Regions from separate parts of the Nesterenkonia aethiopica genome, predicted to be linked through region 3. Evidence: predicted binding sites of a transcription regulator. Region 3 holds the regulator's gene; each other region holds the start of a gene.
The links. The regulator HspR, encoded in region 3, represses chaperone genes until heat shock. The targets are predictions, from matches to a motif close to AAGTTGAGTCNNNNNGACTCAACTT.

Region 1: clpB (ATP-dependent chaperone ClpB) is a predicted target of HspR. The motif match lies at 2,319-2,343, and genes of this name have one in related genera.
Region 2: ABD658_RS14960 (Hsp20/alpha crystallin family protein) is a predicted target of HspR. The motif match lies at 2,161-2,185, and genes of this name have one in related genera.

What each region holds. Positions count from the first base shown of each region.
Region 1 is NZ_BAAAVT010000009.1:66,169-70,302, reverse strand. Features, by position in the region: gene clpB (ATP-dependent chaperone ClpB) at 1-2,241, opposite strand, end outside; gene ABD658_RS08260 (acyltransferase family protein) at 2,393-3,475, opposite strand; gene ABD658_RS08255 (MFS transporter) at 3,548-4,134, opposite strand, start outside.
Region 2 is NZ_BAAAVT010000029.1:6,759-10,892, forward strand. Features, by position in the region: gene mgrA (L-glyceraldehyde 3-phosphate reductase) at 1-958, opposite strand, end outside; gene ABD658_RS14955 (hypothetical protein) at 1,031-1,576, shown strand; gene ABD658_RS14960 (Hsp20/alpha crystallin family protein) at 1,602-2,081, opposite strand; gene ABD658_RS14965 (cysteine desulfurase family protein) at 2,210-3,379, opposite strand; gene nadC (carboxylating nicotinate-nucleotide diphosphorylase) at 3,424-4,134, opposite strand, start outside.
Region 3 is NZ_BAAAVT010000014.1:49,776-53,909, reverse strand. Features, by position in the region: gene ABD658_RS11310 (M20/M25/M40 family metallo-hydrolase) at 1-1,092, shown strand, start outside; gene ABD658_RS11305 (heat shock protein transcriptional repressor HspR) at 1,174-1,602, opposite strand; gene ABD658_RS11300 (DnaJ C-terminal domain-containing protein) at 1,732-2,697, opposite strand; gene ABD658_RS11295 (nucleotide exchange factor GrpE) at 2,865-3,659, opposite strand; gene dnaK (molecular chaperone DnaK) at 3,673-4,134, opposite strand, start outside.

The sequences.
Region 1 (4,134 bases), on a different contig from region 3:
CACCTCCATGACGGCCTTGCGCTGGGCGTCGGCCTCCAGCGACTGGTCCACCAGGAACTGGGAGCCCAGGTTGGAGGTCAGGATCAGCACCACGTTGCGGAAGTCCACGGTGCGGCCCTGCCCGTCGGTGAGGCGGCCGTCGTCGAGGACCTGGAGCAGGATGTCGAAGACCTCATGGTGGGCCTTCTCCACCTCGTCCAGCAGCACCACCGAGTAGGGGCGCCGCCGCACCGCCTCGGTGAGCTGACCGCCCTCGTCGAAGCCGACGTACCCGGGAGGCGCGCCGACCAGCCGGGCCACGGAGTGCTTCTCCGAGTACTCGGACATGTCGATGCGCACCATGGAGCGCTCGTCGTCGAAGAGGAACTCGGCCAGCGCCTTGGCCAGCTCGGTCTTGCCCACCCCGGTGGGACCCAGGAACAGGAAGGAACCGGTGGGCCGGTCCGGGTCGGAGACCCCGGTGCGGGCCCGACGGACGGCGTCGGCCACGCTGGCGACCGCCTTGTGCTGACCGATGAGCCGGGAGCCGATGAGCTCCTCCATGTGGAGCAGCTTCTCGGTCTCGCCCTGCATCAGACGGCCCGCGGGGATCCCGGTCCAGGCGGAGATGACCTCGGCGATGCCGTCGGCGTCGACCTCCTCGGAGACCATGCGGGCACCCCGGCCCTCCCCGGGCGAGCTCTCCTGGGCCTCGGCGTCGGCCAGGCGCTGCTCCAGCTGGGGGATCTCCCCGTAGAGCAGACGGGAGGCCTCGGCGAGGTCCCCCTCGCGCTGGGCGCGCTCGGCCTGGCTGCGCAGGTCGTCGAGCTGGACGCGCAGCTCACCGGCCCGGTTGAGCTCAGACTTCTCGGCCTCCCAGCGGGCAGTGAGCTCGGCGAGCTCCTCCTTCTTGTCCGCGAGGTCGCCCCGCAGCGCCTGCAGGCGCTCGGCGGAGCCGGCGTCGGTCTCCTCCGCCAGGGCCATCTCCTCCATGGTCAGACGGTCCACCACCCGGCGCAGCTCATCGATCTCCACCGGCGCGGAATCGATCTCCATGCGGAGCCGGGAGGCGGCCTCGTCGATGAGGTCGATGGCCTTGTCCGGCAGCTGACGTCCGGTGATGTACCGGTCGGACAGCGAGGCGGCGGCCACCAGGGCGTTGTCGGCGATGGCCACCTTGTGGTGGGCCTCGTAGCGTTCCTTCACGCCACGGAGGATGCCGATGGTGTCCTCCACTGAGGGCTCGCCCACGTAGACCTGCTGGAAGCGGCGCTCCAGGGCGGCGTCGGACTCCACGTTCTCCCGGTACTCGTCCAGGGTGGTGGCACCGATGAGCCGCAGCTCGCCGCGGGCCAGCATGGGCTTGAGCATGTTGCCCGCGTCCATGGAACCTTCGGAGGCGCCGGCGCCGACCACGGTGTGGAGCTCGTCGAGGAAGGTGATGATCCCGCCCTCGGCCGCCTTGATCTCCTCCAGGACGGCCTTGAGCCGCTCCTCGAACTCGCCGCGGTACTTCGCTCCGGCGATCATCGCCCCGAGGTCCAGGGAGATCAGCGTCTTGTCCCGCAGGGACTCGGGGACGTCGCCGGCCACGATGCGCTGCGCCAGCCCTTCGACGACGGCGGTCTTGCCGACGCCGGGCTCACCGATGAGCACGGGGTTGTTCTTGGTGCGCCGGGAGAGCACCTGGACCACGCGGCGGATCTCGGAGTCGCGCCCGATGACGGGATCCAGCTTGCCGGAGCGGGCGACCTCGGTGAGGTCGGTGCCGAACTTCTCCAGCGACTGGAAGGTGTTCTCCGGATCCGGGGTGGTGACCTTGCGGTCGCCGCGCAGTCCGGGCAGCTCGGCCTTCAGCGCCTCCGGGCCGGCCTGCGCCTCGGACAGGGCGCGGCCGGCGGGTCCGGCGTCAGCGGCCACACCGAGCAGCAGGTGCTCGGTGGAGACGTAGTCGTCGCCCATCTGCTCGGCCTCTGCCTGCGCGGCCCTGATGACGGACAGCCCGGCCTGGGAGAACTGCGGGGCCGCGACGGCGTCGCCGCTGGTGGCCGGCAGCTGCCGGATGGCCGCGGAGGCCCGGGTGGAGACGGCGTCGGGGTCCGCCCCGGCGGCCTTGAGCAGCGCGACGGCCACGGACTCCCGCTGGTCCATCAGCGCCTTGAGGATGTGGGCCGGTTCGATCTGCGGGTTCCCAGCGGTGCTGGCGTTCATCGCGGCGGCCGACACGGCCTCCTGCGACTTCGTGGTGAGCTTGACGTCCATGGGGTGAAGGCTCCTTTCTCAGCGCCTCGGCGGGCCCTCACCTGTAGTACATCAGGTCCGGCGAGCCCTGTCATGCAAACTTGAGTCAATGATACTCAACTTTGGGCATGGGGTGCATATTCCCGCCCGGGACACGAGAACCCACCCGCCTTCAGGGACGCGGGGCGGGACTCCGGTCAGCACGGGTGAGGCGTCTCAGCCACCGCGGGGCCTCGAACACCCAGTCCTGCCGCAGCCGCAGTGCGACGACGTAGAGCACCAGCGGCCCGACGACGCCGGCGAGGGTAGGCACCACCACGTGGACGCCGAGGGAGTCGACTCCCACCGCGCTGAGCGCGATGCGCGTGCTCGCCGTGAAGAACACATGCGCGACGAACACCACCAGCGACCGCTCACCGATCCACGCCAGCCAGCGCATGCCCGCGGACCTCCGCGCCAACAGCCAGGACACCGCGAGGACGGCGACGACGCCGGCGCTCGAGCCGACGACACCGAGCGCCACGCTGGAGACGGTGCGGAGACTCCCGTAGGCCGTGGGCGGTGTCCCCAGCAGCGTGGCGCCCAGCACCACCCACACGGCGCCGCCCACGACGAGCACGAGGAGCACCGGCACGACGCGGAGGCCCTGCATCCAGCCGAGCAGACGGCGCCCGGTCAGCACCACTCCCGCGAAGAAGAAGACCGTCAGCGCGAGGCCCTCACCACCGAGGACGTTCCAGTTCAGCCCCCACACCGCCAGCGAGCCGACGGCGGCGGCCCCGAGGGTCACTGCGGCGGCCCGACGGCTGATCCAGGGCCGGGCTGCGGCCGCGAGCAGCATCATCAGGGTGAGCCACCCGAAGAACCAGAACTGCTCCTTCGGCTCCCAGATCCTCAGCAGCTCCACCGGCGAGACCGGGTCGTTGACCACCGAGCCCACGGCGATCTTCATCAGCAGCTGCAGGGTGGACCACAGGGTGTAGAGCCACAGGAAGGTGACCGTGCGGGCGCGGGCGTAGTGCCAGGGTCCGTCGCGGCGCATCCCGCCGGCCACGAACAGCCCTGCTGCGAAGGCGAAGACCGACAGATGAGCCATGTAGATGACGCCGTCCACCTGCGTCAGGAGGGGGTCCTGCACCAGGCCTGCCGGCTCCAGCGCGCGCCACACATGCCCGACCACGATGAGGATGATGGCCAGCGCCTTCGCGATGTCGAGAGTGGCGTCGCGCGCCGGCGGAGAGGAGACCGGACTCATCCCTTCAGGCAATACCATGGGCCCCCGCATCACAAGGGCTCCGGCCTCCGCCCCAGAAGACGGGGAGGGCGGTCACCTCGATGACGCACGGGACGTGACGCCCGATCCGCGACGACCGCCGACCTTGACGGGCTCGCGCCGGACGTCGGCCCCCTCAGCATTCCGCGGGCGACGATCCGCGCGCTCGCGCCGCGCACCCTGATGATGCTGCGCCTCCCCCACAGCCTTGCGCACAGGCTCCTGTTCGGCGATCCGTTCCGGATCGCCATCGGCGGCGCTGAGGATGATCAGGCCCGCGCCCAGGGCGAACAGGGCATAGAGGACTGCACCCAGCCCGAGGGCGGCCTCGGCGCCGGGACCATGGACGGCTGCGGAGGCCCCGCCGCCGACGTCGGCTCCATGATGGATCGCCAGCGTCCCCAGCGCGGCGATGCCGGCGCCTGCGCCGAGTGCGAAGGCGGTCTCCTGGATGGCGCCGGCGTCGGCGGTCCGGGTCTCCGGCGCCGCGCTCATGAGTGCGTTCGCCCCGATGGACATGATGATCCCGGCCCCGACCCCGAGCAGCACCATGCCCGCCGACCTGCCGACGCCGTCGAGCGCAGCCACCGTCAGCAGCCCGCCGGCGACCAGGCCCAGTCCGACGACGATGAGGGGTCGTT
Region 2 (4,134 bases), on a different contig from region 3:
ACGGATCGCTGTCCAGAGCTTGCAGGTTCTGCTCCAGCTGCTCCACCCGGCTGGCCCCGATCACCAGCGAGGTGACACGCTCGTCGCGCAGCGCCCAGGCGAGTGCCATCTGGGCCAGCGTCTGGCCACGCCGCTGGGCGATGTCGTGGAGCGCACGGATGCGCGCCAGATTCTCCTCGCTGAGGAAGCCGTCCCGAAAGGAGGGCTTGGTCGCCGCACGGGAGTCCTCCGGGACGCCGCCGAGGTACTTCTCGGTGAGCATGCCCTGGGCGAGCGCGCTGAAGGCGATCACGCCCACGCCTTCATCCTCCACGACGTCCAGCAGTCCGTCATGTTCGATCCAGCGGTTGAACATCGAATAGGAGGGCTGGTGGATCAGCAGGGGAGTGCCGAGCTCCTTCAGGATCGCCGCGGCCCGGCGGGTGTCTGCCGGGGAGTAGGAGGAGATTCCCGCGTACAGGGCCCTGCCGGAGCGGACGGCGGTGTCCAGGGCGGCCATCGTCTCCTCGAGCGGGGTGTCCGCATCCGGGCGATGGGAGTAGAAGATGTCCACATAGTCCAGCCCGAGACGGTCCAACGACGCATCCAGGCTGGAGAGCAGGTACTTCCGGCTGCCGCCCGGCCCACCATAGGGGCCCGGGTGCATGGTCCAGCCCGCCTTGGTGGAGATGATGAGCTCATCCCGGTAGGGGGCGAGGTCCTCCCTCATGAGCCGGCCGAAGTTGATCTCCGCCGAACCCGGAGGGGGACCGTAGTTGTTCGCCAGGTCGAAATGGGTGATGCCGGAGTCGAAGGCGAAGCGCACGATGTCGCGCTGACGCTGGAAAGGGACGTCGTCGCCGAAGTTGTGCCACAGGCCCAGCGAGAGCGGTGGCAGCATCAGGCCGGAACGCCCCACCCGGCGGTAGTCCAGCCTCGAGTAGCGGTCGTCGGCGGCGAGGTAGGGCGGGTGGCTCATGGGCGCTCCTGTTCGGTCGTCGGGCCGCTGACAAGCCTACTCCTGCCGACGCGGGCCGACTACGATCAGTCCATGGTGACGTCACAGAACACAGCGGCGATCGCCCGCGCGACGGGCCGAGCGTGGGACACCTGGGTCGAGGAGCTCGACGGCGCGGGCGCCCGCGAGATGGACCATCCGCAGATCGCTGGACTCGCGATCGCACGTATGCCCGACGGCCTCGACAATCCCGGCTGGTGGGCCCAGGGCGTGGCGGTGGCCTATGAGCAGCATCATGGGCTGCGGGTTCCGGGTCAGACCAGCGACGGGATGTTCCAGGCCTCGGCCAGCACGACGTTCCGCGGCACGCGGGAGGAGGCGTGGGCGGCCTGGACGGAGCTCGTCGCGGACCGTGAGGAGTTCAACGGCGTCGGGCTCGCACAGGCGCCCACGACCTCCGAGACCCCGAAGCGTCGGTACTGGCGGGCCTCCTTGGAGGACGGCACCAGGGTGGTCGTGGGCGTCGCAGCGAAGGGCGGCGACCGGGCGACCATCGGCCTGGAGCACGCGAAGCTCGACTCGCCCGAGGCGATCGACCGCTGGAAGCCGTTCTGGAAGGCTCTGTTGGCGGAGCTCTGAGCGTGCGTCCGGCCGTCGGTCGGGGTCAGCTCTCGATCTGTTCCTGGGCGCCGGAGCCGGACCGGGTCACCTGGATGCGCTGCGGAGTCTCCGCGGAGTAGACGCCTGCGACCCTCACGGTCAGCACGCCGGCGTCGTAGGCGGCGGTCACGGAGTCCGAAGGGACCTCCTGCGGCAGGGTCACTGTCCGGGAGAAGCTGCCGTAGCGGACCTCGCGCAGTCCTTCGGCCTCGCGCTCGTCACGGCGCTCACCGGAGACGGTGAGGCTGCGTCCGGTCAGCTCCACCGACACGTCCTTCTCCGGGTCCACTCCGGGAAGGTCCACACGCAGCACCAGGTCCTCGCCGTCGCGGTGGGCGTCGACGGCGGGGACGAAGCCCGTGGCTTGTCCTGATTCCATGCGGGGAGCCGCGAAGGCCGCGGAGTCGAACAGCGGGGTGCGCAGGGACCGGAAGACGTCGTCCATCAGGGACAGCGGGTCCAGGCGGGTCAGACGGGTGGTCATGAGGATCAGCCCCTTTCGATCTGTTGTCTGGTTGACGGCTTGCAGTCAGATCAACAGCTGTCCGGGGCGTCGTATTCCAAAGTTGAGCGTCATATGCTCAGGTTTTCATATCGTCGTGTCGCTGGCCCTCATGGTGCCGCACAGGCACTGCGGATCAGTGCCTCAGCGGCACGTGCGAGGTCAGCTGATGAGGTGTTGACGCCGAAGGTGAACCGGACGGCGGTCTGTGCCAGGTCCTCCGGCACGCCCATAGCCGTCAGGCTGGGACTCGCCTCCGAGGAGCCGGCGGCGCAGGCGGAACCGGAGGAGCAGAAGATCCCAGCCCGCTCCAGATCCAACAGCACGGATTCTCCACTGCGGCCCGGCAGGACGAAGGAGGCGTGACCGGCCAGCCGCCGGATGCGGTGACCGGTCAGGCGAGCTCCGGGGACACCCTCCTCGACGGCGGCGATGAAGTCGTCGCGTCGCCGACGCAGCGTCTCGGTGTCCTCTGCGGCGGCGAGCTCCAGCGCGGTGGCCATGCCGACGGCGCCGGCGACGTCCTCCGTGCCGGAGCGTCGGCCGCGCTGCTGGCCGCCGCCGTGGATCAGCGGCTCGAAGGGGGTCCGACGCCGCAGCCACAGGACGCCGACGCCTTTCGGGGTGCCGAGCTTGTGACCGGCGAGGCTCAGGGCCTGCACCCCGAGTTCGCGGACGTCAATGGTCTCGGATCCAGCCGCCTGGACCGCATCGGTGTGGAACGGCGTGCCGGTCTCGGCGGCGACGGCCGCCAGGGAGGCGATGTCCTGGACCGTGCCGATCTCGTTGGAGGCCGTCTGTACGCTGACCAAGGTGGTGTCAGACCGCAGGCGGCGCTGCAGCTCGGCGGGGTCGACGACTCCGGCATCGTCCACAGGCAGAACGTCCACCTCGTAGCCGATCCTCTCCAGCCAGGAGGCCGATTCTGAGACCGCTGGGTGCTCCAGTGCGGAGATCAGCACGTGCCGGCCTCGGGGGGCCGCCAAGGCGATCCCCTTGACCGCGGCATTGTCGGACTCGGTCCCGCCCGAGGTGAACAGGATCTCTCCTGGTCGGGCTCCCAGGGTCCGGGCGACGCGAGAGCGGGCGTCGGTCAGGGCACGCTCGGCGGCGAGTCCGGGCTCGTGTCGGCTCGAAGGATTGGCGTGCACCCCGGCGAGCAGCGGCCACATGGCCTCCAGGACCTCGCGGCGCACCGGGGCCGAGGCGGCCGCGTCCAGGTAGACCGTGCAGGGCCCGGAGAGCGTCGGCTGCTCCTGCGGCTCGGGGGTCTGTGTCATGGGAGGATCCTTCGCCGGGTCGGGTGCTGCGGCGCACTGAGGGTTCAGCGCGACGTCGTGAAGTCGAGTCCGAGGTCCACGGCCGGCACGCCATGGGTCAATGCGCCGACGCTGATGACATCGATGCCGGTGGCGGCCACCTGGCCGATCGTGTCCAGGGTGATGCCTCCGGAGGCCTCGACCACGGCACGGCCGGCGATGATCTCCACTCCGCGGCGCAGCTCCGGGAGGGAGAAGTTGTCCAGCATGATCGTGTCGGCCCCGCCGGCCAGCGCCGGGGCGATCTGGTCGATCCGGTCGACCTCCACCTCGATGTGCACGGTGTGCGGCAGTCGGGTTCGTGCGGCGGAGATCGCCGCGGCGAGGTCGTCCACCAGGGCGAGGTGGTTGTCCTTGGCCATCACGGCGTCGGAGAGGCCTGACCGGTGGTTGTGTCCGCCGCCGCAGCGCACGGCATGACGTTCCAGCGCGCGCAGCCCCGGAGTCGTCTTGCGTGTGTCGGCGATGCGCACCCCCGTGCCAGCCACCGCCTCGACGTAGCGGGCCGTCAGACCAGCGACCGCCGTCATGCGCTGCACAAGGTTCAGAGCCACCCGTTCGGCGGTCAGGATGGGCCGTGCCGGGCCGTGCACCGAGGCGAGCCGCTGGCCGGCGACGAAGGGTGTGCCGTCGTCGTGATGAACCGTGACCTCCACATCCTGGGACAGCGCCGTCATCGCCGCGGCGAACACCGCGCCGCCGCTGAACACGCCGGC
Region 3 (4,134 bases):
GCGCTGCTCGACGCCGGGCTGGAGGTGATCCGCACCCTGGCGGTGGAACGCCTCGGTGAGCCGCAGGCCGAGGCCCGCACCGACGGCGGCGTCCACGGCGACGTGCTGGATCTGCGGTGGCCGGGACGCGACGTCGACGGCGGCGAGATCACGGAGCTGGAGAGCTCCGTACTCTCGGTGTGCCACTACGACACGGTCTGGCCAGCCGGCACGATCACCGGCTGGCCCCTGACCGCCGAGGGCGACCGCCTCACCGGCCCGGGCGTGCTGGACATGAAGTTCGGCATCGTCCAGACCCTCTGGGCAGTGCGCGCGCTGCGCGAGCTCGGAGTGCCGCATGCTCCGCTGCGGCTGCTGCTCACCGGCGATGAGGAGATCGGTTCGACCGCGGGGCGCCCGGCGATCGAGGCCGCCGCGGCGCAGTCCGCGCTGACACTGGTGCCGGAGCCCAGTGCGGCCGGTCAGCCCAAGGACCGCCGCAAGGGCATGGTCTTCGCGGACCTGACCGTGCACGGCGTGCAGGCCCATGCCGGGTTGGAACCGGAGAAGGGGGCCAGTGCGGTGCACGCGCTGGCCGCCGTCGTGCCCGACATCGTCGCCCTGGCCTCCCCGGATGACGGGACCACCGTCACCGTGGGCACCTTCCACGGGGGCACCAGCCGCAATGTGGTGGCCGGTCAGGCCACCTGCCAGGTGGATGTGCGCGTGACCGAAGCGGCCGAGCAGGACCGGGTGGCCGAGGGTCTGCGCGCCCTGCGGCTGCCGCAGCCCCATGCCGCCGACCCTCGGCTGCGACTGGAGATCGCGGTGGATGCCAATCGGCCCCCGATGAATCCGACCCCGGCCTCCCGAGCGGCCATGGACCGGGTGGAGCGCCTGGCCGCAGGTCTGGGGCGGAGGATCACCCCGGCCGCGGTGGGCGGAGCCTCCGACGCGAACTTCGTCTCCGCCCTGGGGCTGCCGGTCCTCGACGGCCTCGGTGCCGTCGGCGAAGGGCCGCATGCGGTCCATGAGCACATTCTGGTCTCGGAGATCGCGCCGCAGACGGCGCTGCTGGCGGGACTGCTCGCCGACGTCGCCGCCCGCCCCTGACCCCTCCTGACGCACAGATCACCGCTCGACGGGGTGGGCGGGACAGGGTGTGCGGGGCGGGTACTCGGGCAACACACCCGGTCAGCGGCGGCGCGGGTCCCAGAGCACCAGCGCCTGGGTGCTGGTGCGGGCCCGGCGGCCTCGGGCCACCGTGACCACGTCGCCGTGCGGGCCGACGGCGAAGACCCGTGGCTTGGTGGAGTGCCGCTCAGCCTCGCGGAGTTCGTAGCGCAGCTCCTCCACGGTCTCCTCGAGCTCCTCCACACGGTTCTGCAGCTCGATGATCCGCCGGATGCCCTCCAGGGAGACGCCCTCCTGGGAGAGCTGCTGGATCTGCCGGAGCTGTTCGATGTCATAGGGCGAGTACCGACGGTGCCGGCCGCCCTGGCGCCGCGGGGTGACCAGGCCGATGCGGTCGTACTGGCGCAGCGTCTGCGGGTGCATGTCCGCCAGCTCGGCGGCCACGGAGATGACGAACAGCGGAGCATGCCGGTGCTCCGCCTCGATCAGCCGCGGGTCCTCCCCGGCGATCTCGGAGCGACGTCTCCTGGCCACTGCTGCTCACCTCCTCCGTTCCCGCCCGGCCGCGCCGGGGCGGGTCGGTCTCGTCTCTCCATCATCCCGCAGCGGCGGGCCCGGTCACAGGGCGGCCCGGGCGTCCAGGTCGCCGCGGGGGTCGACGTCGCGAGTCGCCTCCGCGTAGGCCTTCACGGCCTCCACCGCCTCCTCGGAGAGGTCCTGGGGCACCTGCACGTCCACGACGACGAGCATGTCCCCCTGGTGGGACTTCCGCCGGACCCCGTGCCCCTTCAGCCGAAGGGTGCGGCCCGAGGTGGTGCCGGCAGGGACCTTGATCCGCACCTTCTCCCCGTGCACGGTGGGCACTTGGACGGTGGTGCCCAGCACGGCCTCGTCGAAGGAGACGGGAAGGTGGATGCGGATGTCGTCACCGTCGCGCTCGTAGAACCGGTGCGGGGTGATCGCCACCTCCACCAGCAGGTCGCCGGCGCCGCCGGGTCCCTGCTGGCCCTTGCCCTTGACGCGGACCTTCTGGCCCTCCTTCACCCCGGCGGGGATCCGGACGTCGATGACGTTGCCGTCCGGTTCGCGCAGACCCACCGTGGTGCCGCGGACGGCCCCGGCGAAGGAGATGGTGGTCTTCGCGGTGCGGTCGGCGCCCTTGGCCGGGGCGCCCCCGCCGAAGCCGCCGCCGAACCGACCGCCCATGCCACCGAAGATGTCGGAGAAGTCGGGGCCGCCTCGACCCCCGCGGCCGAAGCCGCCGGCGTCGCCGAAGAGCCCGCCGAAGATGTCCTCGAATCCGGAGGCGCCGCCGGCGCCGCCCGGGGCTCCGGAGAAGCGGGCGCCCGAGCCCATGGCCCGGATGGCGTCGTACTGCTCCCTCTGCTGCTTGTCGGAGAGCACGGTGTGGGCCTCGGAGACATCCTTGAACTTCTGCTCAGCGGCCTCGTCCCCCGGGTTCTTGTCCGGGTGGTACGTCCGGGCGAGCTTCCGGTAGGCCTTCTTGATCTCGTCCTCGGACGCGTCCTTGGAGACGCCCAGGATGGCGTAGAAGTCCTTGTTGATCCAATCCTGCGAGGCCACGGCGCCTCCCTCCCTGCTTCTCTTCTGCGACCCCGCCGGGCGGGGCCTGCGCGTGGTGCGCTGTCTGTATGCCGACGTCGTGGGCTGCGACGCTCCGCGACGACGGCGTCGGCCGATCCGTGCCGACGGCCCGGTGCGGGCCGTCGGCACGGAGAGTCAGGCTCGGCTCACTCGGCCGGGCCGGTGGAGACCATCACCTGGGCCGCGCGCAGCACACGGTCGCCGTGGCGGTAGCCCGCCCGCAGCACCGCGGCCACGTGGTCGGCGGGGATCTCTGGGTGCGGCTGCTGCATGAGCGCCTCGTGGACCGACGGGTCGAAGGGCACGCCTTCTTCGTCGATGCGCTCGAGGCCCTGGTGCTGCAGCAGCGATTCCAGCTTCGCGGCGATGGCCGCGAAGGGCCCGTCGGCCAGGTCACCGGCCTGCCGGGCGGCGTGGATGTCGTCCAGCACCGGCATCAGGCCGGTGATGACGTGACCGACGGTGCGGTCCCGCTCCACGGCCCGGTCCCGCTCCACGCGGCGCCGGTAGTTGACGTACTCCGCCTGGAGCCGCTGCAGGTCGGCCTGCAGCTCGGCCTCGCGGTCACCGGCGCTCGACTGGTCCGCGGGGACCTCCTCGAGCTCCGGCTCCTCAGCCACCAGGGGGTCCGCTCCGGGGTCCGGGCTTCCGGCGGCGTCGGCGACGCTCACCGGATCCCCGGCCTCGGAGTCCTCGGCATCCTCGGCCGGCAGGTCGCGCAGGATCTGCTCGGCCTGGGCCAGCGGGTCCTGCACCGGGTCGGCCGGTGCTGTGCCGGAGCCCGCAGCGGCTTCCTTCTCCTCGGCGCCGGTCTCTCCCTCCACGTGGCGCGGCCGGCCCGTCTCCGGGTCGATCCGGCGCTTGTCGGTGAAGCGGATCGGCTCCTCGGACTCAGGACGGTCCGCGCCGTCCCGCTCCGGGTTCTGGTCCTGCTCTGCCATCAGGGACGACCTCTCACTTCTTCTCGTCGGCGTCCTCGTCGACCACCTCGGCGTCGACGATGTCCTCGTCCTCGCCGGAGGCGTCGCCGGCGGGCGCGCCGTCGGTTGCGGCGTCAGCACCGGCCTGCGAGTACAGCGCCTCGCCCAGCTTGGTCTGGGAGGCCTGCAGCTTCTCGAAGGCGGACTTGATCTCGTCATCGTTGTCCTCGCCCTCAAGCGCCTTCTTCAGGGCGTCGACGTCGGCCTGGACCTCGTCCTTGACCTCGGCGGGGAGCTTGTCCTCGTTGTCCTTGATCAGCTTGTCCACCGAGTACGCGGTGGTCTCGGCGGCGTTGCGCTGCTCGGCGGCCTCGCGACGCTTCTTGTCCTCCTCGGCGTGGGCCTCGGCGTCGGCCACCATGCGGTCGATGTCCTCCTTGTCCAGGGAGGTGCCGCCCGTGATGGTCATGGACTGCTCGGTGCCGGTGCCCTTGTC